3 regions of the Paracoccus sp. SSJ genome follow, and region 2 is predicted to be linked to each of the others. Evidence: riboswitches for the same ligand, from Rfam matches in the RefSeq annotation. Region 2 holds a riboswitch; each other region holds the start of a gene.
What was found. Region 2 has a riboswitch for thiamine pyrophosphate ahead of thiC (phosphomethylpyrimidine synthase ThiC). Riboswitches for the same ligand answer to the same signal wherever they lie in the genome.

Region 1: it holds a riboswitch for thiamine pyrophosphate, as region 2 does, so the genes downstream of both, QPR87_RS09180 (TenA family protein) here and thiC (phosphomethylpyrimidine synthase ThiC) in region 2, are expected to answer to the same signal.
Region 3: it holds a riboswitch for thiamine pyrophosphate, as region 2 does, so the genes downstream of both, thiD (bifunctional hydroxymethylpyrimidine kinase/phosphomethylpyrimidine kinase) here and thiC (phosphomethylpyrimidine synthase ThiC) in region 2, are expected to answer to the same signal.

What each region holds. Positions count from the first base shown of each region.
Region 1 is NZ_JASSPE010000006.1:238,985-249,202, forward strand. Features, by position in the region: gene QPR87_RS09160 (GntR family transcriptional regulator) at 1-214, opposite strand, end outside; gene QPR87_RS09165 (M48 family metallopeptidase) at 260-943, opposite strand; gene QPR87_RS09170 (TIGR02300 family protein) at 1,092-1,415, shown strand; gene QPR87_RS09175 (NUDIX hydrolase) at 1,489-1,962, shown strand; gene QPR87_RS09180 (TenA family protein) at 1,966-2,607, opposite strand; TPP riboswitch at 2,673-2,804, opposite strand; gene QPR87_RS09185 (AI-2E family transporter) at 2,972-4,162, shown strand; gene hflC (protease modulator HflC) at 4,291-5,400, opposite strand; gene hflK (FtsH protease activity modulator HflK) at 5,400-6,599, opposite strand; gene gorA (glutathione-disulfide reductase) at 6,658-8,058, opposite strand; gene rpiA (ribose-5-phosphate isomerase RpiA) at 8,055-8,789, opposite strand; gene QPR87_RS09210 (bifunctional 2-C-methyl-D-erythritol 4-phosphate cytidylyltransferase/2-C-methyl-D-erythritol 2,4-cyclodiphosphate synthase) at 8,931-10,073, shown strand; gene QPR87_RS09215 (phosphatidylglycerophosphatase A family protein) at 10,086-10,218, shown strand, end outside.
Region 2 is NZ_JASSPE010000027.1:22,724-32,941, reverse strand. Features, by position in the region: gene QPR87_RS20825 (multidrug efflux RND transporter permease subunit) at 1-685, shown strand, start outside; gene QPR87_RS20820 (efflux transporter outer membrane subunit) at 787-2,166, shown strand; TPP riboswitch at 2,201-2,331, shown strand; gene thiC (phosphomethylpyrimidine synthase ThiC) at 2,455-4,254, shown strand; gene QPR87_RS20810 (exopolysaccharide biosynthesis protein) at 4,310-5,065, opposite strand; gene QPR87_RS20805 (carbohydrate kinase family protein) at 5,173-6,093, opposite strand; gene QPR87_RS20800 (TFIIB-type zinc ribbon-containing protein) at 6,114-7,421, opposite strand; gene QPR87_RS20795 (SPFH domain-containing protein) at 7,431-8,561, opposite strand; gene QPR87_RS20790 (hypothetical protein) at 8,577-9,242, opposite strand; gene QPR87_RS20785 (DUF2927 domain-containing protein) at 9,249-10,218, opposite strand, start outside.
Region 3 is NZ_JASSPE010000005.1:239,769-249,986, reverse strand. Features, by position in the region: gene QPR87_RS07845 (ABC transporter ATP-binding protein) at 1-538, opposite strand, end outside; gene QPR87_RS07840 (AMP-binding protein) at 535-2,511, opposite strand; gene QPR87_RS07835 (PAS-domain containing protein) at 2,624-4,504, shown strand; gene QPR87_RS07830 (response regulator transcription factor) at 4,497-5,198, shown strand; gene aroQ (type II 3-dehydroquinate dehydratase) at 5,226-5,660, shown strand; gene QPR87_RS07820 (L,D-transpeptidase family protein) at 5,725-6,291, opposite strand; gene QPR87_RS07815 (HAD family hydrolase) at 6,387-6,989, opposite strand; TPP riboswitch at 7,114-7,217, shown strand; gene thiD (bifunctional hydroxymethylpyrimidine kinase/phosphomethylpyrimidine kinase) at 7,285-8,112, shown strand; gene QPR87_RS07805 (FAD-dependent oxidoreductase) at 8,109-9,086, shown strand; gene thiS (sulfur carrier protein ThiS) at 9,070-9,267, shown strand; gene QPR87_RS07795 (thiazole synthase) at 9,269-10,033, shown strand; gene QPR87_RS07790 (thiamine phosphate synthase) at 10,030-10,218, shown strand, end outside.

The sequences.
Region 1 (10,218 bases), on a different contig from region 2:
CGATCCGTCCCGAGGAGGAGAGCGACAGCGCCCCTTCGGCCACCAGACGGCGCACCGCCTCGCGCGCGGGTGTCATCGAGACGCGATGCTCGGCGGCGATGCCGCGCAGGGTCAGGGGCAGCCCCGGCGGCAGTTCGCCCAGCATGATGCGCTGGCGCAGGTTGCGATAAAGCCGCTCATGGGCCGAACTTTCCGAGGAACGCGTAACAGTCATGCGCCATCTGTGATCACAAATCCGGCCGCCGTCAAGCCGCCCCGGTCAGGAGCGGAAGCGCCAGGCCAGCAGTTCATGCCCATGCTGGCGCAACCAGTCGCGATGGCGTGCATAATCGGGCCTCAACCGGCCGGTCGCGGCCCAGAAGGCGGCGGAGTGATCCATATGCAGCAGATGCGCCACCTCATGCGCGGCGACATAGTCCAGCACCTCGGGCGGCGCCATGGCCAACCGCCACGAAAACATCAGCCGCCCGTCATGGGTGCAGCTGCCCCAGCGCGAGCGGGTATCGCGCAGCGCGAGCGCGCGAAAACCGCGCCCCAGCGCCTCGGCATGGCGGCCGCAGGCCGAAATCAGCCGTGCCTGCGCCAGATGCTTCAGCCAGGTCTCGACCAGCACGCCGGGGGGACGGCCCTGCGGCACCAGCAGCGCCTCGTCCGCCAGTTCCACCCTGCGCCCGCCATGGGGCAGGATCCGCCGCTGGCGGCCCTCGACGGGCAGCAGGGCGCCATGATCCACCAGGCGCAGCGGCGGCATCCCGGCCCGGGTCTGGCGCAGCCATTCGGCCCGCGACTCGGCAAAGGCGCGACCATCGGACAGGCTGGCGCGGCTGGGCAGGGTCAGCACCACCTCTCCGCCCGCGCGCGCCACGCGCAGGGTCATGCGACGCGCGCGGGCCGAGCGCCGCAGCGTCACCGGAATGTCGCCTCCGACCAGAATCCTGTCCATATTTTCCCGCATCTTGCGAAGGGCCGCCCCTCTGCCCATGTTTCCCCCGCACCGCTACCGGCCTGCAAGGGGGAAAAGGCTTTGACAGCCTGCCCCGGCTGTGGCAGGGGACAGCGGATTTAGCTGAACGCGGCAGAAAGAGAACACCATGCCCAAAGAGGAATGGGGCACGAAACGCCTTTGCCCCCATTGCGCGACGCGCTTTTACGACCTGACGAACGACCCGATGACCTGCCCGGCCTGCGGTGCAGAATTCACGGTGGAAAGCCTGACCAACGGCCGCTCGCGCTCGCTGATTTCGGAAAAGGCCGCCTCGCGCGAGGAAGACCGGACCGCTCTGGTCGATGACGACGATCTGGACGATGACGCCGACACCGGCGATCTGGACGACGATCTGCTGGACGACGACGATGACGATGGCGACATGTCGCTGGAGGACATCGCCGACGTGCCGGACAATGACGACGAGTAAGCCCTCGTCCTGACCAATCTGGGGCCCCGGAGCGCAACCCGCGCGGCCGGGGCCTTTTTCATGGCGGCCGAACATGCGGATCATCGACAGACAGGCCATGCGCGCCATCCTGCTGACCCCGGACGACCGGGTGCTGCTGATGCGGGTCGATTACGGCGGCGGCGACTGGTGGATCACCCCCGGCGGCGGCGCGGAGCCCGGCGAGACGCCCGAACAGACCCTGCGCCGCGAACTGGCCGAGGAACTGGGCTTCGCCCTGCCCGCCATCGGCCCGCTGGTCTGGAGGCGACGCGTGGCGATGACGCTGCACCAGCAGCGCTGGCGGCAGTCCGAGGATTATTTCCTGATCGAGACCCCGGATTTCACGCCGGCGATCCAGAACGCCCCCGAGGCCGCCACCATCCGCGAATTCCGCTGGTGGAGCCTGGCCGAGATGCGCCACACATCCGAGCGGCTGGCTCCGGCCGGGCTTTTGCGCATCGTGCTGGATTATCGGGAAAGCGGGCCGCCCGGCAGCCCGCCCGATGTGGAAATCATCGAGGATTGATCGCTAGCCCGCGTAGGCATCATCGAAAAATTCCCGCTCAAGCCGGACGGCACGGCTGAAGAAGTCCCGCGCCTGATCCGCCGCCTCGGGCCCGACGCGGTCGAACTCGTCCCGCAGGAAGCCCACGAAATCGCGGAAGAAGGGATTGTCGTGCAGCGTGATCCATTCGGCATGGACGAAGTTCTCCGGCAGCGGCCGGGACGCGCGCATGGCCCAGTCGAGGTAAAGCCCCTCGGCCACGTTCAGCACCGCCAGAACGGCCGGATAGGCGCGCGTCGCCGCCGCCTCGCGCATCAGCGCCTGAAAGCCCGCGGTAGGGGCGCTGTCGGGAATGGCGGCGCGATCCGCCGCGCTGACGCCAAGCGCGGCAAAGGCGCGCAGGAAATAGTCGTTCTCCTCGCCCGAGACCATGCCGGCGAAGCGCCCGAAACGCAGCCGCGATTCGAAACGGTCGGCCGAGGCGATGGCCGCACCCAAAAGCGTCAGGAAGGCATCGAGAAAGCGGTGGTCCTGCACCAGATAGCGCGCCATCGCCGCATCCGCGATGCTGCCGTCGCAAAGCTCTCGCACGAAGCGATGGTTCACGGCGGCGGACCAATCGGTCGCGCATTCGCCGCGCAGGGTCTCAAAGAAGGTTTCGGTCATCATGCCCTCATGGCTTGGGGCGAGACCGTCGGTGCGGGCGGCCTCGCGGTGAGGCCGGCAAAAGGCAGGTGCATCTTTCCCATTCCTCCGCCGGCATGATCCGGGTCAGGTTCGAAGGGTCACCGCGCCGCCCGTCGCCGGGACGATCGAGGCCAGCGGTTTCTCAGCCCCTTGCCGGGGCTCCCCTTGGTGGCGCCAGACTAGCGCGGGCGGCGGCGCCTGTCACGCGCTTCCCACAAGATCGTGAGCCGCGAAATCCGCAGGCAACCGGCCATGGCGCGGCATTCCGGCTTGCAGCCGGGGGCGAGATGTTATCTCGTTGCCGCAGGGAGGGCGCGACCCGCCCCCAGCCAGGATCGGGACCATGACGACAGGCGAAATGCCGAAACCCACGACCGCGACAGAGCTGAACGATCCCGCCGCACCGCGGCAAAGCCCCAAACAGGTCGGGCTGCGCGTGCATCGCCCCCCCTTGCTGACCAATATCTCGGCCGCACGCTGGCTGCTGCTGGCCATCGTGGCGGCCTCGATCTATTTCTTCCACGGCTTCCTGGTGCCCGTGCTGGCCGCCATGGTGATCGCGCTGGCCAGCTGGCCGCTGCGCGAGCGTGCGGCCCATCAGCTGAACCTGGGCCGCACCTGGGCGGCGGCGGCGCTGGTGCTGGTGCTGGTCTGTTTCCTGCTGATCCCCATCGCCATGGCGCTGATCTATGCCTTCCGCGAGTTGCGCGACTGGATCAACTGGGCGATCCTGGTCAACAGCTCGGGTGCCGCGACACCGGGCTGGATGGTCGACCTGCCGCAGATCGGCGACTGGCTGGACGAGAACTGGCAGACCTATATCGGCCGCCCCGGCGGCATCAGCGAGATCGTGCAACTGGTCAGCGGCTCGAATATCGGGGCGATCTATCGCGGCGCGGTGACGGCGGGAACGCTGGCCTTCCACCTGGCGCTGACGCTGCTGTTCATGCTGATCACGCTGTTCGTGCTTTATCGCGACGGCGACAAGATCGTGGCGCAGATCGACCAGGTCGGGCGCCGCATCCTGCCCGACCGCTGGAGCAGGCTGTCGCGCGTGGTGCCCGCGACGATCAGCTCGACCGTGACCGGCATGACGCTGATCGCCATCGGCGAAGGGGTGATCCTGGGCATCGCCTATTGGCTGGCGGGCGTGCCCTCGCCGGTGACCTTCGGGGTCATCACCGGCTTCATGGCGCTGATCCCGGGCGGAGCGCCGCTCAGCTTCACGCTGGTTTCGATCTATCTGGTGGCCAGCGGCTCGCCCGTCGCGGGGGCGGCGCTGTTCGTCTGGGGCACTTGCGAGCTGTTCGTCGTGGACAAGACCATCCGCCCGGTCCTGGTCGGCGGCCCGGTCAAGCTGCCTTTCCTGCCGACCTTTTTCGGCCTGATCGGCGGGGTCAAGACCATGGGCATCGTCGGGCTGTTCGTCGGGCCGGTGCTGATGGCGCTGCTGGTCTCGATCTGGCGGGAATGGCAGCGCGAACTCTCCGAAGAGGAGCAGCGGCAGGACAGCAAGCTGATCGGGCTGGAATGACCGGCGCGTGACCAACACCGGAGCGTGAAGTGCCGAGACATGAAAAAAGGCGGGGCGCAGATGCGTCCCGCCTTTCCTGTTGCGCTTTCCTGTTCCGGCCGGTTTCCCGTCCCGGGCCCGCGCCCGGATCAGTCCGCCGGAAGCGGCGCCGGGGGCACCACCGGCTCTTCCTGCGGCGGCGCGGCCAGGGATTCGGGCAGCGGCGTCAGCGTCACGCCGGCACCGGCGCCCAGCGGCTCGCCCTCGCGCGTGGTCTCGGTCGGGGCCACGGCCTCGCCGGGCTCAAGCGCGCCTTGGGTCTCGGACTCGTCGTCCGAAGGCGTAGCGTCCGAAGCCGGCTGGGGCACCGGCACCGGATTGGCCCGGTCGGCCCCGTCGTTGCGCAGGTAGTCGAAGAACTCGCCCTGCGGCTGGATCACCAGCGAGCTGTTCTCGCCCCGCAGCGCCCGCTCGTAGGAGGTCATCGAGCGGGTGAAGGCAAAGAACTCGGGGTCGCGGCCGAAGGCACCGGCATATATGGCGTTGCGGCGGGCGTCGGCTTCGCCGCGCACCACCTCGGCCCGCTTGCGCGCCTCGGAGGTCAGCTCGACCACGGTGCGGTCGGCGGCGGCACGGACACGCTGCGCGGCCTCGCCGCCGCGAGCAATCTCGTCGGCAGCCTCGCGCTCGCGCTCGGCCCGCATCCTCGCATAGGTCGCGGTCAGGTTCTGCTCGGGCAGGTCGGTGCGGGTCAGGCGCACGTCGATGACGCGAATGCCCAGGTCGCGGGCATCGTCGCGCGACAAGTCGCGGATGCGGTTCATCAGCGGCGTCCGGTCGTCCGACAGCACCGTGGTCGAGGGCACCGAGCCCAGTACCTGCCGGATCGCGTTGGTCACGATCGGCTCCAGCCGGCGCTGCGCGAACTCGATGCCGCCCGAGCCCACCGCGCGACGGAACTGCACCACATCGGTGATCTGCCAGCGCGCAAAGGCGTCGACCACCAGCCGGCGGTCGTCCAGCGGCGTGACCTCCATCGGCGGGGTCGGCAGGCCGAGAATGCGGGCATCGTATTTCACCACATTGTCGAGGAAGGGCACCTTGATGCCAAGGCCCGGCTCCTCGCGCACCTCGACCACCTCGCCGAAGCGCAGGACAAGGGCCTTTTCACGCACGTCGACGATATAGAGCGCCGAGACCACCAGGACCGCCACCACGACCAGGAAGGGCAGCGCCAGAAGCGAGATTACACGGTTCATCACTGGTTCCCCCCCTCGGTGTTGCGAGCGCCCGCAGCCCCGCTGCGCAGCTGATCCAGCGGCAGATAGGGCACGACGCCCTGCCCGGCCTCGCCGTCGAGGATGACCTTGTTCACCCCGCCCAGAACCTTTTCCATGGTTTCCAGATACATCCGGCGGCGTGTCACCTCCGGCGCCTTGACATATTCGTCATAGACCGAGTTGAAGCGCGCGGCCTCGCCCTCGGCGGTGTTCACGGCCTCGGCGCGATAGGCTTCGGCGCGTTCGATCACGGCGGCGGCCTCGCCCCGGGCGCTAGCCAGCACGCGGTTCGCATAGGCGTCGGCCTCTTTCTCCAGCCGGTCGCGTTCCTGCTGGGCGGCCTGCACCTCGCGGAAGCTGTCGATCACCTCGCGCGGCGGGTCGGCGCGGTCGAGGTTGACGCGCAGCACGTTGATCCCCGCCTCGTAATCGTTCAGCGTGTTCTGCACCGCCAGCTTCAGGTCGTCGGCGATGGCGCCGCGATCGCGGTTCAGGATCGGCGCCAGTTCGGAGCGCGCCACGATGTCGCGCATGGCGGATTCCGAGACGGCGCGGATCGTGTCGTCGGGATCGGCCAGGTTGAACAGGAATTTCTCGGGGTCCGAGATGTTCCAGACCACCTGATAGGCCATGTCGACGATGTTCTGGTCGCGGGTCAGCATCAGCCCCGAATCCATCGGCCCGGCGCGGCCGGTGCCGATTTCCGTGGTCCGCTCGCCCGAGACCTGCACCACCTCGGCGGTGACGACGGGCCAGGGCGCGAAGTTCAGGCCCGGCTCGCCCGTGCCCACGGGCTTGCCGAACAAAAGCTCGACCGCGCGTTCCTCGGGCTTGACGGTATAGAAGCTGGAAAAGGCCCAGACCGCCACCACGGCGAGGATGGCGATGCCCCAGGTGCCGCGGCTCATCTGGAATTGCGGACCCTGCGGCCGGCGCGGGCCGCCGCCGCGGTTGCCACCGCCCGGCCCCTTGCCGCCCATCAGCACGCGGAGCCGGTCCTGGCCCTTGCGCACCAGTTCCTCGATCTCGGGGATCTGGTCGCCGCGGCGCGGCCCCTGCGGCTTGTCGTCCTTGCCGCCCCCCGGGCTGCCCCAGGGGCGCTGGCCGCCGCCCTGCGGTGGCTGCCTGCCGCCCTTGTCATCATCTCCGCCGCCGCCCCAGGGGCCTTGTCCTGCCATAAATCTCGTGCCTCGCTTTACGTCTGTGTGGTTGAAACTGGTGCCTTCGGCCGGAAAATCAAGCCGATGCGACGGGTTTGTCCAGATTTGCCGCCCCCACCCGGCGCGAAGGCTTGCGCATGGTCACAAGCTCTTCGGCCAGCGTCGGGTGCACGGCGATGGCGGCGTCGAAATCGGCCTTGGTCGCGCCCATGCCCATGGGCACGGCGATCATCTGGATCATCTCGCCCGCCTCGGGGCCGAAGATGTGGCAACCCAGCACCTTGTCGGTCTGCGCATCCACGATCAGCTTCATCACCGCCCGCGCATCCGAGCCGGCGAAAAGCGAGCGCATGGGCCGGAAGCTGGCGACATAGACATCGGCGGGACCGCAGGCCTCGGCCTCTTCCTCGGTCAGGCCGATGGTGGCCAGCTCATGCGGGCGGGTATAGACGGCGCTGGCCACCAGCCGATGATCGACCTTGCGCGGCCGGGCGCCGAAGACGGTGTCGGCGAAGCTGTGCCCCTCGCGGATCGCGACCGGCGTCAGGTTCACCCGGTCGGTCACGTCGCCCACGGCAAAGATCGAGGGGACCGAGCTTTGCGACCATTCGTCCACCACGATCTCGCCCTTGCGACCCAGCTTGACGCCAGCATCTTCCAGCCCCAGCCCCTTGGTATAGGGCACGCGCCCGGTGGCGAACATCACCGCGTCGAAGATCTCGCTGCTGTCGTCCTCGAAGGTGACGCGGACCCCCGCGCCCTCGCGGTCCAGCCGCGCCGGATTGGTGCCCAGCCGTACGTCGACGCCGATGGCGCGCAACTGCTCGGTGACATGGCGGCGCATCTCGCCGTCGAAGCCGCGCAGCACCGCGTCGCCGCGATAGGCCAGCACCGTGGCGCTGCCCAGCCCCTCCAGGATGGTGGCGAATTCGCAGGCGATGAAGCCGCCGCCCACCACCAGCACCCGACCGGGCAGTTTCTCCAGCGTGAACAGGTCGTCCGAGATCAGCCCCAGTTCCTTGCCCGGAATGTCGGGCCGCTGCGGCCGCCCGCCGATGGCGATCAGGATATGCTTGGCCGTCAGGCGCTGGCCGTCCGCCAGCTCGACCGTATGGGCGTCGTGCAGCCGGGCGCGCTGCATGTGGACCTCGACCCCGGCATTGACCAGACCCGAGGTATAGGCCCCCTCCAACCGGTCGAGTTCGCGCCCCAGCTTGCCGTGGAACTCGGCCCAGTCGAAGCGGCCCTCGCCGGCGCCCTGCCAGCCGTAGCCGCGCGATTCGGCGGCCGCCGCCCCGGCCTGCGAGGCAAAGATCATCAGCTTCTTGGGCACGCAGCCGCGGATGACGCAGGTGCCGCCCATCCGGCTTTCCTCGGCCAGGCCGACGCGGGCGCCGTATTCGCTGGCCGCGATCCGCGCCGCGCGCACCCCGCCCGAGCCGCCGCCGATAACGAAAAGGTCGTAGTCGAATTTCATGCCATGTCCTCGCGCCGCAACTCGACCACCGAGCCGTCCGGGCAGCCGATGATCGCAAGTTCGCAGATATTCAGGAACAGCCCGTGTTCAACCACCCCGGCGATGGAAGACAGCTCGGCCGCCAGCGCCTCGGCATCCGGGATGGCCTCGAGCGCGAGGTCCAGGATCAGGTTGCCCTCGTCGGTGCGCAGCGGCGCATCGCCGCGCTTGCGCAGCAGGATCGGGCGCTGGGTCAGGTCCAGCCGGTCCAGCGCGCGCTGGATCAGCTTGCGCGTCGCCTGCCAGCCGAAGGGAATCACCTCGACCGGCAGGTGGAACTGGCCCAGCCGGTCCACGACCTTGCCCTGGTCGGCGATGACCACCATGCGGTCCGAGGCCGTGGCGACGATCTTTTCGCGCAGATGCGCCGCACCGCCGCCCTTGATCAGGTTCAGGTCCGGGTCAACCTCGTCGGCGCCGTCGATGGTCAGGTCCAGCCAGCCGATCTCGTCCAGTTCCTCGATCGCCAGCCCCAGCGAGGTCGCAAGCTCGGCCGTCGCCTTCGAGGTCGCGGCGCAACGCAGCGCGAACCCCTCCTCGCTGACCCGCTGTGCGAGGCGGCGCACGAAGATCGCGGCGGTCGAGCCAGTGCCCAGGCCCAGCCGCATCCCCGGTTCGACCAGTGCCACGGCGGCGCGGGCGGCGGCATCCTTGGAAAGGTCGGCGATGGCGGGGTCGGTCATGGCAGGGATCCTTGGCAGAATGGCAGGCTCGGCGTCCTTATACGCAGAAGACGCGCCATGGGCTACTGCCGGCTGCGTCTTTTGGCCGCGACGAAACGCCTGCCCGGCGGCGATTGCCTCGGGGCGGCGGCTGACCTAAATCTGGCGGCCATGACGATACCCGCCACATATGCCGCCATCATCACCGCCGCCGGCCGCGGCACCCGCGCCGGCGACGGCCCGCCCAAGCAATGGCGCCCCCTTGCCGGGCAAAGCGTGCTGGAGCGCAGCATCGCCGCCTTTGCCGGCTTTCCCCGCGTCGTGGTGACGCTGGCGCCCGAGGACATGGCGCGCGGCGTGGCCGAGCTTTCCGGCCCCGTGGTGCTGGTCGCGGGCGGCGCCACGCGCAGCGACAGCGTGCGCGCGGCGCTGGAAAGCCTCGAGGGCAGCGGCGTGACCCATGTGCTGATCCATGACGGCGCCCGGCCGCTGGTCTCGCGCCGCGTGATCGGGGGCGTCATCGAGGCGCTGCAATCCGGCGCCCCGGCCGCCGCCCCCGCCCTGCCCGTCACCGACGCGCTGTGGCGGGCCCAGGACGGGTGCGTCACCGCCACCGCCAGCCGCGAGGGGCTGTTTCGCGCCCAGACCCCGCAGGGTTTCGCGCTGGACGCCATCCTTGCCGCGCATCGCGCCCATCCCGAGGGCGCGGCGGACGACGTGGAACTGGCGATCCGCGCCGGCCTGCCGGTCACGGTGACGCCGGGCGACGAGGACAATCTGAAACTGACCTGGCCCGGCGACTTCGCCCGGGCCGAGCGTATCCTGGGGGACGCGATGGACATCCGGCTTGGCAACGGTTTCGACGTGCATGCCTTCACCACGGGCGACCATGTCTGGCTTTGCGGGGTGAAGATCCCGCATGACAAGGCGCTCTTGGGCCATTCCGACGCCGATGTCGGCATGCATGCCCTGACCGACGCGATCTACGGCGCGCTGGCGCAGGGCGATATCGGCCGGCACTTCCCGCCCTCGGACCCGCAATGGAAGGGCGCGGAAAGCCATATCTTCCTGCGCCATGCCGCGATGCTGGCCCGGCAGATGGGCTATGAGATCTCGAACGCCGACGTGACGCTGATCTGCGAGCGGCCCAAGGTCGGCCCCCATGCCGGCGCCATGGCGCTGCGGCTGTCCGAGATCATCGGCGTCGAGCCCGACCGGGTCAGCGTCAAGGCCACGACATCGGAACGGCTGGGCTTTACCGGGCGCGAGGAAGGCATCGCCTCCATCGCCACCGCCACATTGGTCAAGGGGTAGCAAGGGGCAATCATGGACAAGCTGATCGCGGGCTTCTTCGGCACCGGCCATCTGCGGCCTGCGCCCGGCACCTGGGGCTCGGCCGCCGCCGTGGCGCTGGGGGTCGCGGCCTATGAGTGGCTGCACCCGATGCTGGTGCCGGCCG
Region 2 (10,218 bases):
CGCGATCCGCATCGCCGGCGCTGCCGGCCCGGGCTACAGCTCGGGCGCCGCCATGGCCGAGATGGAGCGGCTGGCGGCCGAGCTGCCGCCGGGCTTCGGCTATGAATGGACCGGGCAGTCGCTGGAGGAGATCCAGGCCGGTAGCCAGGCGACGCTGCTTTACGCGATGAGCATCCTGTTCGTCTTCCTGCTGCTTTCGGGGCTTTACGAAAGCTGGTCGATCCCGCTTTCGGTGATGCTGGTGGTGCCGCTGGGCGTCCTGGGCTGCGTCGTCGCCGTCATGCTGCGCGACATGCCCAACGACATCTATTTCAAGGTGGGGCTGATCGCGATCATCGGGCTTTCCGCCAAGAACGCCATTCTGATCGTCGAGTTCGCCAAGGACCTGCGCGAGCAGGGGCAAAGCCTGATCGACGCGGCGGTGACGGCGGCGAAGCTGCGCTTTCGCCCGATCCTGATGACCTCGCTGGCCTTCACGCTGGGCGTGGTGCCGCTGGCCATCGCCACCGGACCCTCGGCGGCCAGCCAGAACGCCATCGGCACCGGGGTGATCGGCGGCATGGTCGCGGCCACGGTGCTGGCGGTGTTCTTCGTGCCGGTGTTCTTCGTCTTCGTGCTGGGCGGGGTCAGCCGGCTGACCGGCGGCAGGACGGCGGCCGGGCCGCAGGCCGATACGGCGGGCTAGGCTCCGGCGCCGCCGCAAGGCACGGGCGGGACCAAGGCCGCCCGTGCCGCCATTTCCCTTTCCGCGGCCCCAGCCGGGCCGCGTTCAACAGAGAGTTTCGGATGATCCAGACCTTGCCTCTTTCCCGCCGCGGCCTGCTGGGCGGGCTTGTCTCGACCCTGGCGCTGGCCGCCTGCAACCCGGTCAGCCATACCGCGCCCCGCGCCGAGGTGGCCGGCGCCTTCGCCGCCAGTTCCCCGGCCCGCCGCGCCGGCGCCAACGCCTGGTGGGCGGCGTTCCGCGACAAGCGGCTGGACGGGCTGATCGCCGCCGGACTGAATCGCAACCTGGACGTGCAGACCGCCGTCGCCACCATCCGCGAGGCCCAGGCCAATGCGCGGCTGGTCGGCGCCAGCGACCTGCCGCAGGTCGATGCGCAGGGCGCGGCGGCGCGCAACCGCAGCGAGACCGGCATCGTCGAAAGCAGCTCGGCCACGCTGGGCGTGTCCTGGCTGGTCGATCTGTTCGGCCAGAACCGGGCGGCGCGGCAGGGCGCCTCGGCCCGGCTGGACGCGGCCTATCTGTCGGCCGAGGTGGCGCGGCTGACCGTGGCCAGCGCCATCGCCTCGGCCTATGTCGACGCGCGCTATTACCAGGAGGCGCTGGCGCTGACCCGGCAAAGCCTGACCAGCCGCAAGCGCACGCTGGAGATGACCCGCACCCAGGACGCCTTCGGCAGCGTCTCGCGGCTGGAGGTGCTGCAGGCCGAGCAACTGGTGGCGCAGGCCGAGGCGGCGCTGCCGGGGCTGGAGGTCGGCTTCGACCAGTCGGTGAACCGGCTGGCCACGCTGACCGCCGGGCGCAGCGCCGATCTGGCGGCGCAGCTGCGCCAGGGCGGCGGCCAGCCGCGCGCCCGCTACAGCGCCAGCGTCGGCGTGCCGGCCGACGTGGTCCGGGTGCGCCCCGACGTGCGCATGGCCGAGCGCAACCTGGCCGCCGCCGCCGCCGATGTGGGCGAGGCGCAGGCGGCCTTCTATCCGCGGCTGACGCTGTCCGGCTCGATCACGCCGACGAATATCGGCGGCGGCGGCAGCAGCAAGAGCTGGGGCTTCGGGCCGCAGATCTCGCTGCCGCTGTTCTCGGGCGGGGCGAACCAGGCGCAGCTTTCCGCCGCGCAGGCGCGGGCGGAACAGGCGCGGCTGGCCTGGCAGGCCTCGGTCCTGGGCGCGGTCGAGGAGGTCGAGAACGCGCTGGCCGGCTATAACCGCGACGCCCGCGCCGTCGCCGCGCAATCGCGGCTGGTCGAGAACGCGCGCGAGACGGTGAACCTGACCCGCAGCTCCTATGAGCTGGGCGAGGCGGATTTCTTCCCGGTCCTGGATGCCGAGCGCAGCCTGCTGTCGGCCCGGCAGGAACTGGCCGCGGCGGTGCGCCAGCAGGCGCTGAACTTCGTCGCGCTCAGCGCCGCCTCGGCCGGGGGTGTCGGCCTGCCCGCCACCTGAGGGATTGACCGCCCGGCGGGAAACGGCCATGCTCCCCTCACGTCAGGGGAGTCCCGCCTAGGGGACTGAGAGGCTGACAGGGACCGCCCATGGGCGGTTCCGGTGAAGCGACCCTTTGAACCTGACCCAGTTGATGCTGGCGTAGGAAGACCGAAGGGCAGCTTTCCCCATATGCAGATCGCGGGGTGGTCCTTTCGGGCCATCGGGCCCTTTGCGCGTGATCCGCGGGGCCGGCATGGTCCCTTTCTGCCCTGTTTTCCTCTGGGTCTTTCGCCGAAGGAGGACCAGATGAGCCAGACCATCCCGCAAATCACCACCGGCCCGCTGCCCGGATCGCGCAAGATCCATGTGCCGGGCAGCCTGCACGACATCCGCGTGCCCATGCGCGAGATCGCCGTCTCGAACGAGCCGCCGCTGGTCGTCTATGACAGCTCCGGCCCCTATACCGACGCGGCGGTGCAGGCCGACATCGCCCGCGGCCTGCCGGACCTGCGCGGCGACTGGCAGCTGCGGCGCGGCGACGTGGCGCCCTATCCCGGCCGGCAGGTCACCGCCGCCGACAACGGCTTTGCCGAGGGCGCGCGGCTGACCCCCGCCTTTCCGCTGCGCCGCGATCCCCTGTGCGCGGCGGCGGGCCGGGCGGTGACGCAGCTGGCCTATGCCCGCGCCGGCATCGTCACCCCCGAGATGGAGTTCGCGGCCATCCGCGAGAACGAGGGGCGGCTGGCCGCCCATGCCCGCGACGGCGCGCCGATGGGGGCCGAGCTGCCCGATCTGGTGACGCCGGAATTCGTGCGGGCCGAGATCGCCGCCGGCCGCGCCATCATCCCGGCCAACATCAACCACCGCGAGTTGGAGCCGATGATCATCGGCCGCAATTTCAAGGTCAAGATCAACGCCAATATCGGCAACTCCGCCGTCACCTCCAGCATGGAGGAGGAGGTCGAAAAGATGGTCTGGGCGATCCGCTGGGGCGCGGACACGGTGATGGACCTGTCCACCGGCCGCAACATCCACAACATCCGCGACTGGATCATCCGCAACGCGCCGGTGCCCATCGGCACCGTGCCGCTGTATCAGGCGCTGGAGAAGGTCGGCGGCGTGGCCGAGGATCTGAGCTGGGAGGTGTTTCGCGACACGCTGGTCGAACAGGCCGAGCAGGGCGTGGACTATTTCACCATCCATGCCGGGGTGCGGCTGCACATGATCCCGCTGACCGCGCGGCGGGTGACGGGGATCGTCAGCCGCGGCGGCTCGATCATGGCGAAATGGTGCCTGCACCACCACCGCGAGAGCTTCCTTTATGAACGCTTCGACGAGATCTGCGAGATCATGCGGGCCTATGACGTCAGCTTCAGCCTGGGCGACGGGCTGCGTCCCGGCTCGATCGCCGATGCCAATGACGAGGCGCAATTTGCCGAACTGCGCACCCTGGGCGAGCTGACGAAGATCGCCTGGGCGCGGGATTGCCAGGTGATGATCGAGGGGCCGGGCCATGTGCCGATGCACAAGATCAAGGCCAATATGGAGGAGCAGCTGCGGCATTGCCACGAGGCGCCGTTCTATACGCTTGGCCCGCTGACCACCGACATCGCACCGGGCTACGACCACATCACCTCGGCCATCGGGGCGGCGATGATCGGCTGGTTCGGCACGGCGATGCTGTGCTATGTCACGCCCAAGGAGCATCTGGGCCTGCCCGACCGCGACGACGTCAAGACCGGCGTCATCACCTACAAGCTGGCCGCCCATGCCGCCGATCTGGCCAAGGGCCATCCCGGGGCGCAGCGGCGCGACGATGCGCTGTCGCGCGCACGGTTCGAGTTCCGCTGGCAGGACCAGTTCAACCTGGGCCTGGACCCGGACACCGCGCAGGCCATGCATGACGAGACGCTGCCGAAAGAGGTGCACAAGCTGGCGCATTTCTGTTCGATGTGCGGGCCGAAGTTCTGCTCGATGCGGATCTCGCACGACATTCGGGCCGAGGCTGAAAAGCAGGCCGGCATGGCGCGCATGGCCGAGAAGTTCCGCGAGGGCGGGGCGCTTTACCTGCCGGTTGCGGAAAGCGTGGCGGAGGCGGCCGATTGATCCGCGGGGGCGCGGCTTCTGGCCGCGCCCGCCTGCCTTGGCGTTTCGTGCGCGGTCAGGCAAGGAGCAGGGCGAGGCCGCGGAAGAACGCCCAGATCACGCCCCAGACGACGGCGGCGGCCAGGACGGCGATCAGGCTGCCGGCGACGATCCAGATCCCGTCCCGTTCCAGAACGCCGAGCGCGAGGACGGAAATCGCCAGCGCCGGCAGCATGTTGCCCAGCGGGATCGGCAGCAGCAGCAGGATGGAGAGCACCAGGCAGAGCGCGCCGATGATGTGCAAGGCCAAGGGCCCGGTCAGCACCGGAATGCGCGGCGAGAGCAGCCTTTCGGCCCGGGCCAGAAAGGGGGCGCTGCGCGCGATGATCGCCGCGAAATCCGCCCGCGGCACCGAACGCCCGGCGATGAAGCGGGGCAGCCATGGCCTGTGGCCCAGCATCATCTGGAAGGACAGGTAGACCAGCGGCAGGCCCAGGATGCCCGCGGTGCCCGGCGGCATCGGCAGGACGTTGGGAAAGGCGAAGAGCAGCAGAAGGCCGGCGGTCGCGCGCCCCTCCAGCAGGACCAGCAGATCGGTGACGCTGATCCGGGCGCGCGTGTCGTCGTCGGCGATCCGCATCAGGAATTGCGAGAGGTGCTGCCGGTGGGTTCGACCTTCGGCAGCCGGGTCGTCCGGGGTGCCGGCGTCGCCATTCGGCGGCATCGGGTCTTTTGGCGGGGGTGTGGGTTCGGGGAGTTGGTTCTGCGACATGCGGTCCTGGTTCCGGGGGCTGCCTTGGTCGTCGGCGTCGAAACCCGCAGCCCTGGCCATGGGTTCCCCCCGTCCTCGTCAAGGCTGCGCGAGACCGGGGCGGGGCCGAGGGCGGCCGCCTTGCGTCTTGAGTATTTGAGGAACGAAGAAGCCGGGGCCGCCGCCGGTCAGGACGGCAGCGCGGCCAGTTCGTGCGCCCAGGGCGGGTTGGCGCCGGGGCGCGAGACGGTGATCGCCGCCGCCCGGGTGCCGAGCGCAAGTGCGGCGGCGATGACTTCCGGGGTCAGGCGCTGGATCCCCTTGCGCGTCAGCACGCCGGCGCGGTCGAGCGCGGCCAGCACTCCGGCGTTGAAGGTGTCGCCGGCGCCGATCGTGTCGGCGACCTCGACCCGCACCGCCTGCGCGGCAAGCGGTGCGCCCGACCAATGCGCCCGCGCGCCGGCCGAGCCGCCGGTCTGGAACACCACCCGCGGCCCGCGGTCGAGGATGGCGGCGGCGGCTTCCTCGAAGCTGGCGCCCGGCATCAGCCATTCCAGGTCGTCCCCCGAGAGCTTGACCAGATCGGCCATGCCGATGAGCCGGTCGAGCCGGGCGCGATAGGCGGCCTCGTCGGCGATGAAGAAGGGGCGGATGTTGGGATCCAGCATCACCGGCATGCGGTGGCGGACGCGTTCCACCAGCGCCTCGACGGCGCTGCCGCAGGGATCGGGCACCAGGCTGATGCCGCCGATGAAGAGCGCCGAGACATCGTCGGGAATGTCGGGCAGGGCGCCGGGGGCGAACATGCGCCCGGCCGAACCCTCGTCATAGAAGGAATAGCGCGCCTCGCCCCCGGTCAGGGTGACGAAGGCCAGCGTGGTCAGCCGGTCGCTGCGCGGGCAGAGGCCGGTATCCACCCCCGCCTCGGCCAGCGGGCGCAGCAGCATGTCGCCGAAACCGTCGCGCGAGATCGGCCAGAGATAGCCCGCCTGCGCGCCCATGCGGCCAAGCGCGATGGCGGTGTTGTAGACCGCGCCCCCGGGCAGGGGCCGGTAATTGGCGCCTTCGGGCACCATGTCGATCAGCGATTCCCCGGCGCAAAGGATCATGGCCTTCCCCCTCCCGTTTCTCAGCCGCTTCGGACGGCTGGACCGCCCGCTCCTGTCTCCTGATAGCGGTAACTGCCGCTCATGGAAATATCCGGCGTGAGGGGTGCCGCGCCGATGCGGACGAAATCGCCGCGCTCGTTCAGCCAGAGCAGCGCCAGAAGCAGGGCGAGCGCCAGCAGGACGGCAAAGGCGATCTTCCAGACCGACCAGGGCCGTTCGCCCTGGACGCGGCCGGACTGGCCGTTGACGACGAAGCGGTAGCTTTTGCCGTTGTAGCGATAGGCGGCGGTCCAGACCGGCAGCAGGACATGCTTGAAGGTTTCGTCGCTGTAGCGGGTCTCGATGCCGGTGATGCGCTGTTCGTTGCCGCCGATGGCGCGGCGCACGTCCATGGCGATGACGCCGGCCATTTCCTGACGCGCGATGCCGTGGCCGGAGGCGAGCGGGATCGTATAGCCCTCGGCCAGGAAGCCGGCGAGGTATTCCGGCTGGTAGGGGACGAGGTGCGACAGCTCCCAGGGCGTCAGCGCGTCGGTGATGCGGCGCGGCAGCGAGCTGGAGGCGAGCACCAGGACATCGTCGAAATCCCGCGCCACCTGGCCCGAGACCGGGGTCCAGCGCGTCTTGCGCACCTGCTGGGCGACGCGCTGCTGGCGGCCGTTCACCATCTGCGTGACGTAGACCGTCTCGTAATACCAGTCGCCGCGCGCGCCGGTATAGCGCGAGGCGGTGTCGGCGTCGAAAGTCCAGAAGGGCGAATAGACCCCGCTCATCCTCTTGCCGCGCCGGGCATAGGCGGTCAGGCCCGAGGGCGCGAACCACAGCCCGTGCAGCCAGTCCTCGAGCGCGGTTTTCGCCTGCGCTTCGGTGATGACGAAGGGCAGCACGCCCTGCGGCTTGATGTGGCGGGTGGTGCCGGTGTCGGTGACGACGGCGGTGGCGCAGAACGGGCAGGCCGAGGCGTGGCGGTCGCTGGTGATCTCGACCTTGGCGCCGCAATTCGGGCAGGAGAGGGTGCGGACCGTTTCGGTCAGGTCGCTGTGTTGGTCCAGCGAAAGCCCGTGTTCCAGCGGCAATTCGCGCAAGCCCGGCGACTTGTGCCCGCCGTCCCATTGCAGCGCCCGCCCGGTCGCCGGGTCGAGCAGGATAGCGCTTTCGCCCCATGGCCCCTGCTGCGGCTGGCGGGCCGGCGCGCGGGCGGGGCCGGGACCGATATGCTGCTCATGCCCGCAATAGGGGCAGACGAGGCTTTGCTGGCCGGGCGAGAATTCCAGGCTCGCGCCGCAATTCTCGCACGGATAGCGATATTCCGAGGGCGGCGTCGGCATTCCGGCCGGTCACTCCGCCTTGGGGATCGGCGGCGGGGGCGGCGCGACGGTGAAGAGCTGGGCGAGTTCCGCGACCTCATCGGCCGGCTTCCAGCCGTCCTGGCCGGGGGTCCAGACCAGCGTTTCGCGGGTAAAGCCGCCCTCGCGCACCAGGCGGCCGAGATGGGCGCGGCCATAGGGGCCGTCGGCCTGGCCGTTCACGGCGATGTGCCAGACGGTCTCGGGGTGGTGCAGCGGCGGCGGGGTTTGCGGCGCCTGCTGCTGGGGAGGCTGCTGGGGAACGGCGCCCCAGGGGCCGCGCTGCGCCATGGCGACGCCCATGCCCGCACCAAGGCCGGCGCCGATGCCCGCGCCCATGCCGCCGGGCTGGGTCGAGGCGTTCAGCATCGCCTCGGATGCGGCATATTGGCCAAAGCGGTTCAGGTCGCCGACGATGCCCATCGAGGTGCGCTTGTCGAGCATCTTTTCCACCTCGTCGGGCAGGCTGATGTTCTCGATGTAGAATTCCGGGATGGTCAGGCCGTAGGCGGCGACGGTCGGGCCGATCGCCTTGGCGACCATCTGGCCCAGGTCGCCGGTATTGGCCGCCATGTCGAGCACCGGGATGCCCGAGCCCGCGATCATGCGCGAAAATTCCTGCACGATGATGTTGCGTAGCTGGAAGCTGATCTCGTCGCGGGTGAATTCGCCGTCGGTGCCGACGATCTCGGTCATGAAGCGGCCGGGGTCGGTCACGCGCATGGAATAGGTGCCGAAGGCGCGGATGCGGACGGGTCCGAATTCCGGGTCGCGCGCGATCACCGGGTTCTTGGTGCCCCATTTCAGGTCGTTGAAGCGGGTGGTGTTGACGAAATAGATCTCGGACTTGAAGGGCGAACGGAAGCCGTGGTCCCAGTGCTGCAGCCGGGTCAGGATCGGCAGGTTGTTGGTTTCCAGCATGTAGAGGCCGGGGGCGAAGACGTCGGCAAGCTGGCCTTCGTGGATGAAGACGGCGGCCTGGCCCTCGCGCACGGTCAGCTTGGCGCCGTATTTGATCGCCTTGCCGCCGGTCGGGTAGCGATAGACCATGGTGTCGCGCGAGTCGTCGGTCCATTCGATGATCTCGATGAACTCGCCGCCGAGGATGTTGAAGAGGGACATGGGGCTGCCTTTTCGTTACTGGGCCGCGGGCAAGAGCGTGTCGAGGTATTGTCCGTCCGAAGCCCGTCCGGCGATATCGATGAGGATACCGCTGAGAGAGCCCCGTTCGTCAAGCAACCAGACGGCGGCAAGCCCGCCATCCATCCCGGTCGAGGCGATGAAGATGGGCCGGTCGTCGGGCGGGATGGGCAGCCAGCGGGCGAAATTCATCTTTTCTTGAAGAATGGGTGATAGCCAGTCGAAACTGTCGCCCAGCCCCTTTTCCAGACGGGATTCGCCCCATGCCACCAATGCCCGGCCGCCCTCCAGATCGCCCAGGGCGATCGTCGCGGCATCGACGCCGAACTCGATTCTCTCTCCGGTCGCCTTCGGCTCGCCCCCCGCCGCCTCCAGCCAGAGGGCGAGGTTGCGGCCCTGTTCGTCCGAACGGCTGAAGACGCGCAGCGCCGCGGTGGCCAGCCGGCGCGGGTCGCGGATGTGGTAATCGTCGCCCCAGGTCGGGTCGCCGACGAAAAGCATGCCGCTGGGCAGTTCGAGCAGGCCGTGATCGGTCCAGGCGCCGGGCTGGCCGGAAGCCTGCGCGATCCAGTCGCGGGCGGGCGTGGCGTCAGGCCCAGCATTGCCGGACCCTGCCGCACCGAGGGCCAGCAAGGCGACGAGCAGGCGGGCAGGCCAGCGCATCGCCGCCTATACCTCGGTCCCGAGCAGTTCGCGGGCGATCTGCAGCACGATGGGGCGGGCCTCGGCCTCGGTCATGCCGGGGCGCAGGCGCGGGTCGTAGAGGATCTGCAGCAGCAGCTCGTCATGCCGGGTCAGGTAGGCGAATTCCTCGTCGTCGTTGAAGACCGAGGGCCGCGCGCGCGGGCTGTCATTGGCCAGCCCCATGCTTTGCGCCAGCTCCTCATGGATGCACGAGCGGCGCAGGCGCGGCGGCAGTTCGGCCCGGATCAGCGCCACGGCCTGGGCATAGACCGGGGAGTTGCCGCTGGAATAGGCGAAGACCGTGCAATAGTTCTGCGGCGCCAGGTCGCGCAGCGCGGCGATGTCGCCAGAGGGAATGCCGGGCATCAGCGAGGACAGGCGCGGGCCGATGGCGCGGCGCTCGTCCTCGTTCAGGATCAGCACGTTGACGTTGCCGGCGCCGCCGGTCAGCGCCACCGGATGGCCGCTGACGCGCGCCAGCCGCGCGGCAAAGCCCGCAATCTCGGCCCGGTCGCGGGCGCGCTGGTCGGGGGCGACCGAATCGCCGAATTCCAGCCGCATCAGGACCGGCTGCTGCCAGCGCCGCAGGGGCGCGGGCGTCGGGCGCGAGATCAGCTTGCCGCCTTCGCGCATATATTCGTCATGCAGCGCGACCTCGATGAAGGCATCGGTCAGCTTTTCCGGGGTCAGCGCGATCTCGGACCCCGCATCGGTGCGCAGCCGGCCGCGGGCGATCAGCGCCTCTTCGATGCCGGCGAGATAGTCGCGCATGTTGCGGCTGGCGGGCGAGGCGGCGGCGGCCTCGGCCCGCGCGGCAGCGGCACGGGCGTTTTCGGCGCGCTCCCGGCGCAGCGCGGCCTGATCGACCGGGGGCGGGGCGGGGCGGTCGGGCGGCGGCGGCGCCTCGACCGCGGGTGGCGGCGCCTCTGCCGGCGGCTCGGGCGCGCAGGCGGCC
Region 3 (10,218 bases), on a different contig from region 2:
GTGCCCGCGCCAGTTCCACGCGCTTCTTCAAGCCGTAAGGCAGACGGCCGACCGGCGTCTTGCGGATGTTCTGGATTTCCAGGAAGTCGATGATCTTCTCGACCTGCTCGCGGTTCTCGACCTCCTCGCGCTCGGCTCGGCCCCACCACAGGGCTTGGCTCCAGATCGGCGCCTTCATCATGTTCAGCCGGCCGGTCATGATGTTGTCCAGCACCGACATGCCGTCGAACAGCGCGATGTTCTGGAAGGTGCGGGCGATGCCCAGCCGCGCCACCTCGTAGGGCTTCATCGGGCCGCGGCGATAGCCCTTGAACCAGATCTCGCCCTCTTGCGGGACATAGAACCCCGAAATCACGTTCAGCATCGAGGATTTCCCGGCGCCGTTCGGGCCGATGATGGCGCGGATCTCGCCCTCGCGGATATCGAAGCTGATGTCCTTGATGGCCGTCACGCCGCCAAAGCGCAGGGTGATGTTCCTCAGGTCCATCAGCACGTCGCCGATCTGGCGGCCGTCGGGGGTGATTGTCGTCTGGGTCATTCCGCGGCCACCTTCTGCATGGTCCGGGTCGGGAAGGTCCGGGCGTCCTCGATCTTCAGGGTCGCGCGGATCTCGCCCTTGCGGCCGTCCTCATAGGTCACCTCGGTGCGGGTGCTGACCGTGTCGCGGCCGTCATAGAGCGCCTCGATCAGGTCGGCATATTTCTCGGCGATGATGTTGCGGCGCACCTTGCGCGTGCGGGTCATCTCGCCGTCGTCGGGATCAAGCTCCTTGTGCAGCACCAGGAAGCGGCTGATCTGGCAGCCCGACAGCATCGGGTCCTGGGCGACGGATTCGTTCACCGCCTCGACATGTTCCTTGATCGTCGCATAGACCTGCGGATGGCCGGCCAGTTCCTGATAGCTGGCATAGGCGATGTTGTTGCGCTCGGCCCAGTTGCCGACCGCGGTCAGGTCGATGTTGACGAAGGCGGTGCACATGTCGCGACCGGCGCCGAAGACCACCGCCTCCAGGATGTTGGGATAGAACTTCAGCTTGTTCTCGACATATTTCGGCGCGAACATCCGGCCGTCGGCCATGCGGCCCACGTCCTTGGCACGGTCGATGATGCGCAGGTGGCCCGACTCTTCCTCGAAGAAGCCGGCGTCGCCCGTCGCCACCCAGCCCTCGGCATCCTTGGTCGAGGCGGTGCTGTCGGGGTTGTTGTAATATTCGACGAAGGTGCCGGGCGAGCGATAGAAGACCTCGCCGTTCTCGGCAATCTTCAGTTCAACCCCCGGGGACGGCACGCCCACCGTATCCGAGCGCACTTGCCCGTCCGGCTGCTGGGTGATGAAGACGCTGGCCTCGGTCTGGCCGTAGAGCTGTTTCAGGTTGATGCCAAGGCTGCGATAGAAATCAAAGATCTCGGGCCCGATCGCCTCGCCCGCGGTATAGCCGACGCGGATGCGCGAATAGCCCAGCGTGTTCTTCAGCGGGCCATAGACCAGCAGGTTGCCCAGCATGTAGCGCAGCCGGTCCAGCGCCCCGACCGGCTTGCCGTCCAGAAGCGCCGGGCCGATGCGGCGGGCGATCTCCATATAGTGCTTGAACAGCCGGCGCTTGATGCGGCTGGCATCCTCCATGCGGATCATCACCGAGGTCAGCTGGCCCTCGAAGACGCGCGGCGGGGCGAAGAAATAGGTCGGCCCGATCTCGCGCAGGTCGGTCATCATCGTATGCGCGCCCTCGGGGCAGTTCACGGTGAAGCCGGCCCAATAGGCCTGCCCGACCGAAAAGATGAAGTCGCCGACCCAGGCCATCGGCAGATAGGCCAGCACCTCCTCGCGCGCGGTCAGTTGGTCGAAGGAGGCGGTGTTCTTGCCGGTCTCGATGATGTTGCGGTTAGACAGCACCACGCCCTTGGGCTTGCCGGTAGTGCCCGAAGTATACAGCATCACGCAGGTGTCGTCGTAGCCCAGCTCGGCAATGCGCTCGTCCAGTTCATGGCCCAGCCGCTGCTGGGCCGCGCGGCCCTCGGCCTGCACATCGGCCAGCGCGTTCATGCGGGCATGGTCGTATTTCCGCATTCCGCGCTTGTCGGTATAGACGAGATGCTGGACCGAAGGGGCGCGGTCGCCCACCTCCAGCACCTTGTCCACCTGTTCCTGGTCGCCACAGACGACGAAACGCGCGCCGCAATGGTCCAGCACATAGGCCATCTCCTCGGCCACCGCGTCCTGATACAGCGGCACCGGCACCGCGCCGCACATCTGCGCCGCGACCATCGCCCAGTAATGCGCCGGGCGGTTGCGGCCGATGATGGCGACATGATCGCCCCGGTTCAGGCCCAGCACCAGAAAGCCCAGCGCCAGGTCGCGGATCTCGGTCGCGGCCTCGGCCCAGGTCCAGCTTTGCCAGATCCCGAATTCCTTTTCCCGATAGGCCGGCCGGTCGCCGAAGCGTTCGGCATTGCGCGCCAGCAACGCTGGAATCGACTGCAAACCGGCCTGGGCCGCCTCAGCGTTCTGCATGTATCCTCCCCTTGCCGTCAGGGCTCCTCTTCCCTCTGGCAATTGCAGCTTACAGCGGCAATCCTTGCGTCAGTTTTTCCTGAATCCTACGAATTGTTACAGGGGTTGCGCAATGCTGGGGACGGACATGCCCTCGAACGACCGGCACGCCGAGTTGACCCGCTCGGGGTTGAACCTGATCCAGCAGGCGATCTCGATCTTCGACGCCGACCTGCGGCTGGCCGTCAGCAATCGCCCCTATCAGGCGATGTTCGGCCTGCCGGACAAACTGACCCGCGCCGGCGCCACCTTCCAGGACACGATCCGCTATCTGGTCCATCGCGGCGAATACGGCCCCCAGGACGACCCCGAGGCCGCGATCCGCGAGCGCGTCGACCAGGCCCGCACCTTCCAGCCGCATTACATGGAGCGAAAGCGCGCCGACGGCCGCTGGATCTCGGTCGAGGGGGCGCCCCTGTCGCAGGGCGGCTGGATCGCCGTCTATACCGACATCACCCATATCAAGCGGCAGGAGGAACTGCTGCGCGCCCGGTCCGAGGAACTCTCCGAACGGGTGCTGGAGAATGCCGAGCGGCTTTCGGCCGCGAACCGGGCGCTGGCCGCGACCAATGCCGCGCTGGAGGAGGCAAAGCGCATCCTGACCGAATCCGAGGCCCGCACCCGCCATGTCACCGCCATGGTCCCGGCCCATATCGCGCATATGGACCGGGACTATCGCTATACCTTCTCGAACAACCAGATCTCGATGGTGTTCCCGGGCTCGAACGCGTCGATCATCGGCCGGCAATGCGAAACGGTGCTGGGGGCCGAGACCTTCGCCCGCATCCGCACGCATCTGGACCGCGCCATCGCCGGCCAGCCGCAAGTGTTCGAGATCACGCACCCGCCCTCGGGCCGACGCATCCGCATCGCGCTGACCCCGGACCAGAACGGGCGCGGCGTCTATATCCTGTCCACCGACGTCACCGCCGAGGTGCAGGCGCGCGAGGCGCTGACCCATGCGGCCAAGCGCGCGGTGGCGGCGCAGATGACCTCGGGGCTGGCGCATGACTTCGGCAACCTGCTGACCATCATCCTCGGCCTGCAGGGCCGGCTGGCCCGCGCCGGGCTGCCGCACGAACAGGCCGAGGACGTGCAGGCCACGCTGGCCGCCGCCCGGCGCGGGGTGCGCCTGCTAGACGGCATCTCGGCGCTGACCGGCGGGCGCGAGCACCAGCCGCAGCCGGTCGAACTGCGCGCCATGCTGGACGACCTGGCGGCGATGACCCGGCCGACGCTGGGCGCCGGCGTTGCGCTGGACAGCCGCATTGGCGAACTGCCGGCGCGGGTGATGCTGGACCCCGGCGCATTGCAGGACGCGCTGCTCAACCTGATCCTGAACGCGCGCGACGCCATGCGGGGCCAGGGCCGCATCACGGTCGAGGCCCGGCCCGCCGGGCGCTGGCTGGAAATCTCGGTCACCGATACCGGCCCGGGTTTTTCCGACGAGGCGCTGGCGCGGGCCACCGAGCCCTTCTTCACCACCAAGGGCAGCCAGGGCACCGGACTTGGCCTGTCGATGGTCTATGACCAGATCAAGCTTTCGGGCGGCACCCTGCGGCTTGGCAATGCCGAGAGCGGCGGTGCCCGGATCACCATCCGGCTGCCGCTGCGCGCCGTGCGCCCGCATCTGGTGCTGCTGGTCGAGGACGACGACGCCATCCGCGCCCATATCCGCGAGATGCTGACCGCCCAGGGCCATTCCGTGATCGAAGCCGGCTCGCTCTCCGAGGCGCGGGGCCTGACCGACCTCGCCGGCCTGACGCTGATCCTGTCCGACCTGCAACTGGGCGACGGCTCGGGCGCTGATCTGCGGGGCTGCGGCCTGCCCCTGATCCTGATGACGGCGCTGCCGCCGGGCGATCCGCGCAGATCGGGGCTTGACTGCCCGGTCCTGACCAAGCCCTTTGGCGACACCGAACTGGCCGTGGCCATGGCAGAGACCGATGACTGACACCCCCCTGATCGCCATTCTCGACGACGAGCCCGAAATCCGCCGCCTGCTGTCCTCGGCGCTGGAGGAGGCCGGCTTTCGCACCGTCAGCTTCGCCCGCGCCACCGAATTCGAGGCGGCGCTGCGCCGCATCCAGCCCGATGCCTGCCTGATCGACCTGGGCCTGCCCGACCGCGACGGGCTGGCGCTGGTCCACCGGCTGGCCAGCGAATCCGGCGCGGCGATCATCATCATCTCGGGCCGGGCGCAAGTGCAGGACCGCGTGACCGGGCTGGAGCTGGGCGCCGACGACTACATCATCAAGCCCTTCGATCCGGCCGAGGTGGTGGCCCGCATCCGCGCGCGGCTGCGCAAGCCGCAGCGCGAGACGGGCCCCGGCCGCCAGCAGATCCGCTTTGCCGGCTGGTCCGCGGATTTCGACCGCTATACGCTGACCTCGCCCGAAGGGGCCGAGACCCCGATCAGCCATGCCGAGGCCGAGGTGCTGCGGCTGTTTCTCGACAATCCGCGCCGGCTGATCTCGCGCGCGCAGATGCTGGAAACGCTGGGAGGCACGGCGGGCGAAAGCTTCGACCGGGCGATGGACGTGCGCATCTCGCGCCTGCGCACCAAGCTGGGCGAGGACCCCAAGAACCCGCGCCTGATCAAGACGATCTACGGCGCGGGCTATATCTTCCTGGCCGAACTGGGCTAGATTGCCCCCATCTTCGCGGAGAACGCCATGCCCACCGTCTATGTCCTGAACGGCCCGAACCTGAACCTCCTGGGCCAGCGCCAGCCCGAGATCTATGGCAGCACCACGCTGGCCGACGTGGAACGCGACTGCAAGGCGCTGGGGGCCGAGCTGGGGCTGGAGATCGCCTTCCACCAGTCGAACCACGAGGGCGCGATCATCGACCTGATCCACGAGGCGCGGCTGAAGGCGCAGGCCATCGTCATCAACCCGGCCGCCTTTACCCATACCTCGGTCGTGATCCTGGACGCGCTGAACACCTTCGACGGGCCGGTGATCGAGGTGCATATCTCGAACGTCCACAAGCGCGAAAGCTTCCGGCACCATTCCTATGTCAGCCTGCGCGCCGAGGGCGTGATCGCCGGCTTCGGCATACACGGCTACCTGCTGGCGCTGCGCCATGTGGCGAAGCTGGTGGGATAGGCGGCTCCTGCGGCACCGGCATCGCTCGAACACGGCGACCCGACGCAGCCCCGGCGCGCGGGATTCACGGCGCCCATTCGGCCTTGATCGTTATCGAGGTGCCATTCGGCGTCAGGGACCAGATTTCCCGCATCTCGTCGTTGGTCACGGCAATGCAGCCATCGGTCCAGTCCAACAGCCGATGCAACCGGCCCATCGCCCCCCATCCGTTGGGCAGGCCATGGATCATGATATTCCCGCCCGGACTGTATCCCGCCTGCCGCGCCCGTTCGCTGTCCTCGGCATTGGGATAGGAAACGTGCAGGCTGAGATGGGCGATAGAGCGGGGATTGCGCCAATCGATCCGATAGGTGCCCTCGGGCGTCCGCTCGTCCCCTTCCCGCTGCTTGTGGCCCTGGTTCCAGTTTGATCCCATGGCGATGCGATAGGTTTTCAGGATTCTATCGCCACGCAGCAGATACATGGTCTTGTCGCCCTTCGAGACGACGATGCGATCCGCCTGCTGTTCCGGCAGGGCATAGGCCGGGGGCTGGCCCGAGCCGATCCTTGCCATCACCTTGGTATAGCCGACCGCCGCTCCTGCCAGAAGCAGCAGGGCAACGGGGATGAAATAGAGGGAACGGTATCGCAAAGGGTCAACTCACTGCCAACTGCGCCCATGCTGGCAAGAAAGCGCCGCAGGTTCAATGACCCCGGCGCGACAGCCACCTGAGCAGGGCGCGACGCTCAAATCACCCCGCGCCGCGCCAGCTCCTCGCCCAGCGCCTCGGCGCCCGTAAAGTGGATCGCGTCGATGCCCAGCGCGCGGGCGCCCTCGGCATTGGCCGCGCTGTCGTCGATGAAGATGCAATCCTCGGCCACCAGCCCGTTGCGATCCATCAGCAGCCGATAGATCGCCGGCTCGGGCTTCAGCACGCCGACCTGGCCCGAGACCAGGATATCGGCAAAAAGCCCGCCCAGCCGGGGATGCAGTTCCAGCGCATGCGGCCAGGTTTCGGCCGACCAGTTGGTCAGCGCATAAAGCGGCACGCCGCGCGCCAGAAGCGCCTCGGCAATCGCCCAGGTGCCGGGCACGGTCTTTTCGATGGCGACCGGAAAGGCCAGCGGATAGCCGGCCAGATGCCGCGCCTCGTCGCCATGGACGGCGCGGGCGGCGGCCACCCCCTCGGCAAAGCTGCGCCCACCGTCCTGTATCCGGTTCCAGTCGGCAAAACCGATGCGCTTCATCCAGGCCTCGGCCTCGGCCCGGCTGGTGAACACATCCGCAAAGGCCAGTGCCGGATCCCAGTCGATCAGCACCCCACCCAGGTCGAAGATCACGCTTTTCATCGCATCCTTCCGTTTCCGTCGGGCACAGATCGGCCCGAATGGCCGGTGCTGTAAAGCCCGAAAAATCGCCGCCCGCCGTCTCCCTTGCAAAGCGGGGCGCCAGGGCCTAGTGTCACGCGGAAGACTCATACACTTGGGGAGCCTCGCACGAGGCTGAGAGGTGCCCGGCACCGACCCATCGAACCTGATCCGGGTCATGCCGGCGTAGGGAAGGGTAGAGTGAAGCGGCCCTGATACCTTGGCCGCCACCCATCCGCCCCGCGTCCCCATGCCCGGCCGAAACGAAAGGCGGGCCATGTCGGGATTGCAGCCCCATCCCATCGCACTGACCATCGCCGGCTCGGACAGCGGCGGCGGCGCCGGAATCCAGGCGGACCTGAAGACCTTCTCGGCGCTGGGCGTCTATGGCGCCTCGGTGATCACCGCGATCACCGCGCAGAACACCCGCACCGTCGCCGCGGTCGAGCCCGTCAGCCCGGCCATGGTCGCGGCCCAGATCGACGCGGTCTTCGGCGATCTGGAGGTGCGCGCGATCAAGATCGGCATGGTCGGCGGCGTGGATGCGATCACGGTCGTCGCCGACCGGCTGGCCGCGCTTCTGGCGGACAATCCGGTGCCGGTGGTGCTGGACCCGGTGATGGTGGCGAAATCCGGCGACGCGCTTTTGCCGGACGAGGCCGTCTCGGCGCTGCGCGAGCAGTTGATCCCGCTGGCGACCGTGCTGACCCCGAACCTGCCCGAGGCGGCGCGCCTTCTGGACCGCGAGCCCGCCGCGACGCCCGAAGAGATGCGCCGGCAAGGCGAGGCGCTGCGCGCGCTGGGCGCCGCCCATGTGCTGATGAAGGGCGGCCATGCGACCGAGGACACCTGCACCGACCTGCTGGTCGGGTCCGAACCCCTGATCCTGACCGCACCGCGCCAGCAGACCCACAACACCCACGGCACCGGCTGTTCGCTGTCCTCGGCCATCGCGGCGGGGCTGGCGCAGGGGCTGACGGTGGCGCAGGCCGCGACCCGCGCCCATGGCTGGCTGCAAGGCGCCATCGCCCGCGCCGATGAGCTGGCGGTCGGGCTGGGTCATGGCCCGGTGCATCATTTCCACCAGCTCTGGAGGCAGGCATGAACCAGATCACCATCCTGGGCTCTGGGGTGATGGGGCTTTGCATCGCCACCGAACTGGCCGCACGCGGAATCGCACCGCGCATCGTCGACCCCGCCGGCAAGCCCGGCTCACAGGCTTGCAGCTGGCGCGCCGGGGGCATGCTGGCGCCTTATTGCGAGGCGGAAAGCGCCGAGCCGGTGGTCCTGCGCCTGGGCGTCGATGCCGCAGACTGGTGGCAGGCGAACGGCGCCGAAGTCGTCCGTCGCGGCACGCTGGTCCTGGCCCCCTCGCGCGACCGGGCGGAACTCGACCGCTTCGCCCGGCTGACCGAGGCGCATCAACCCGTCGCCGCCGAGGAAATCGCGGCGCTGGAGCCCGAACTGGCCGGCCGTTTCCCGCGCGGGCTGCATTTCGCCACCGAGGCGCATCTGAACCCGCGCGCCGCACTGCTGGCGCTGCGCGACAGACTGGAGGCGCAGGGCATTCGCATCGAGACCGAGGGCAATCCCACCGGGATGGTCGTCGATGCACGCGGCCTTGCCGCCCGCGACGAACTCCACGACCTGCGCGGCGTGCGCGGCGAGATGCTGGTGATCCGCTGCCCCGAGGTGACCCTGACCCGCACCGTCCGCCTGCTGCATCCGCGCATCCCGCTTTATGTCGTGCCGCGCGGCGAGGGCGTCTACATGATCGGCGCCACCATGCTGGAGACCGGCGGCAAGTATCGCGTCACCGCCCGCTCGGCGGTCGAGATGCTTTCCGCCGCCTATGCCCTGCATCCCGGCTTTGCCGAGGCCGAGATCCTGGAGCTTGGCTCGGATGCGCGCCCCGCATTCCCCGACAACCTGCCCCGCCTGCGCCGGCGCGGCGGCACGCTTTACGCAAACGGCCTTTACCGCCACGGCTATCTTCTGGCCCCCGCCGTGGCCCGCATGGCCGCCGATTACCTTGTCGAGGGCCGGAAACCGGAGTTCATGGATGAAGATCACCCTTAACGGAGCGGCGCGCGACCTGACCGGCCCGACCGTGCAGGACGCGCTGGCCGAGATCGGACTGGGCGCGGCCAAGGTGGCGACGGCGCTGAACGGCGCCTTCCTGCCCGCCGCCGCGCGACCCGAAACCACGCTGAAAGACGGCGACGCGCTGGAAATCGTGGCGCCGATGCAGGGGGGCTGAGATGCCGGTTTTTTATGGAACCCGGGTCGAAAGCCCGCTGATGCTGGGCACGGCGCAATATCCCTCGCCCGCGATCATGGCCGAGGCGTTCCGCGCCTCGCGCGCCGGCATCGCCACTGTCAGCCTGCGGCGCGAAGGCGGCGCGGGCCAGGATTTTCATCGCCTGATCAAGGATCTGGGCATCCCCGTCCTGCCCAATACCGCCGGCTGCCATTCGGTGCGCGAGGCGGTGACGACCGCGCAGATGGCGCGTGAGCTGTTCGAGACGCCCTGGATCAAGCTGGAGGTGATCCGCGACGACGACACGCTTTGTCCCGACGTGATCGCGCTGGTCGAGGCGGCGCGGGTGCTGTCCGACGACGGCTTCCAGGTCTTTCCCTATTGCACCGAGGATCTGTCGGTCTGCGGCCGGCTGCTGGATGCGGGCTGCCAGGTGCTGATGCCCTGGGGGGCGCCCATCGGCTCGGGCCGGGGGCTGAACAATCCCTACGGGCTGCGCAGCCTGCGGGCGCATTTTCCCGACGTGCCGCTGGTGGTGGATGCCGGCATCGGCCTGCCCAGCCATGCGGCGCAGGCGATGGAGCTGGGCTATGACGCCGTTCTGCTGAACACAGCCGTCGCCAAGGCCGGCGATCCGGTGGCCATGGCCCGCGCCATGGCGCTGGCGATCGAGGCGGGACAGCTGGCGCATGGCGCGAACCCGATCGAGGCCCGCGACATGGCCGCGCCCTCGACCCCCCTGTTCGGAATGGCGGTGCTGGGATGAGATTGCCGCGCTTCTATCCGATCTTCGACAGCAGCGACTGGCTGCGCCGCGCCCTGCCGCTGGGCGTGAAGCTGGTGCAGATCCGCATCAAGGACCAGCCCCCCGCCCGGCTCTTGGGTGAACTGGCTCTGTGCCAGGAGCTTTGCCGCGAACATGGCGCGATGCTGGTCGTCAACGATCACTGG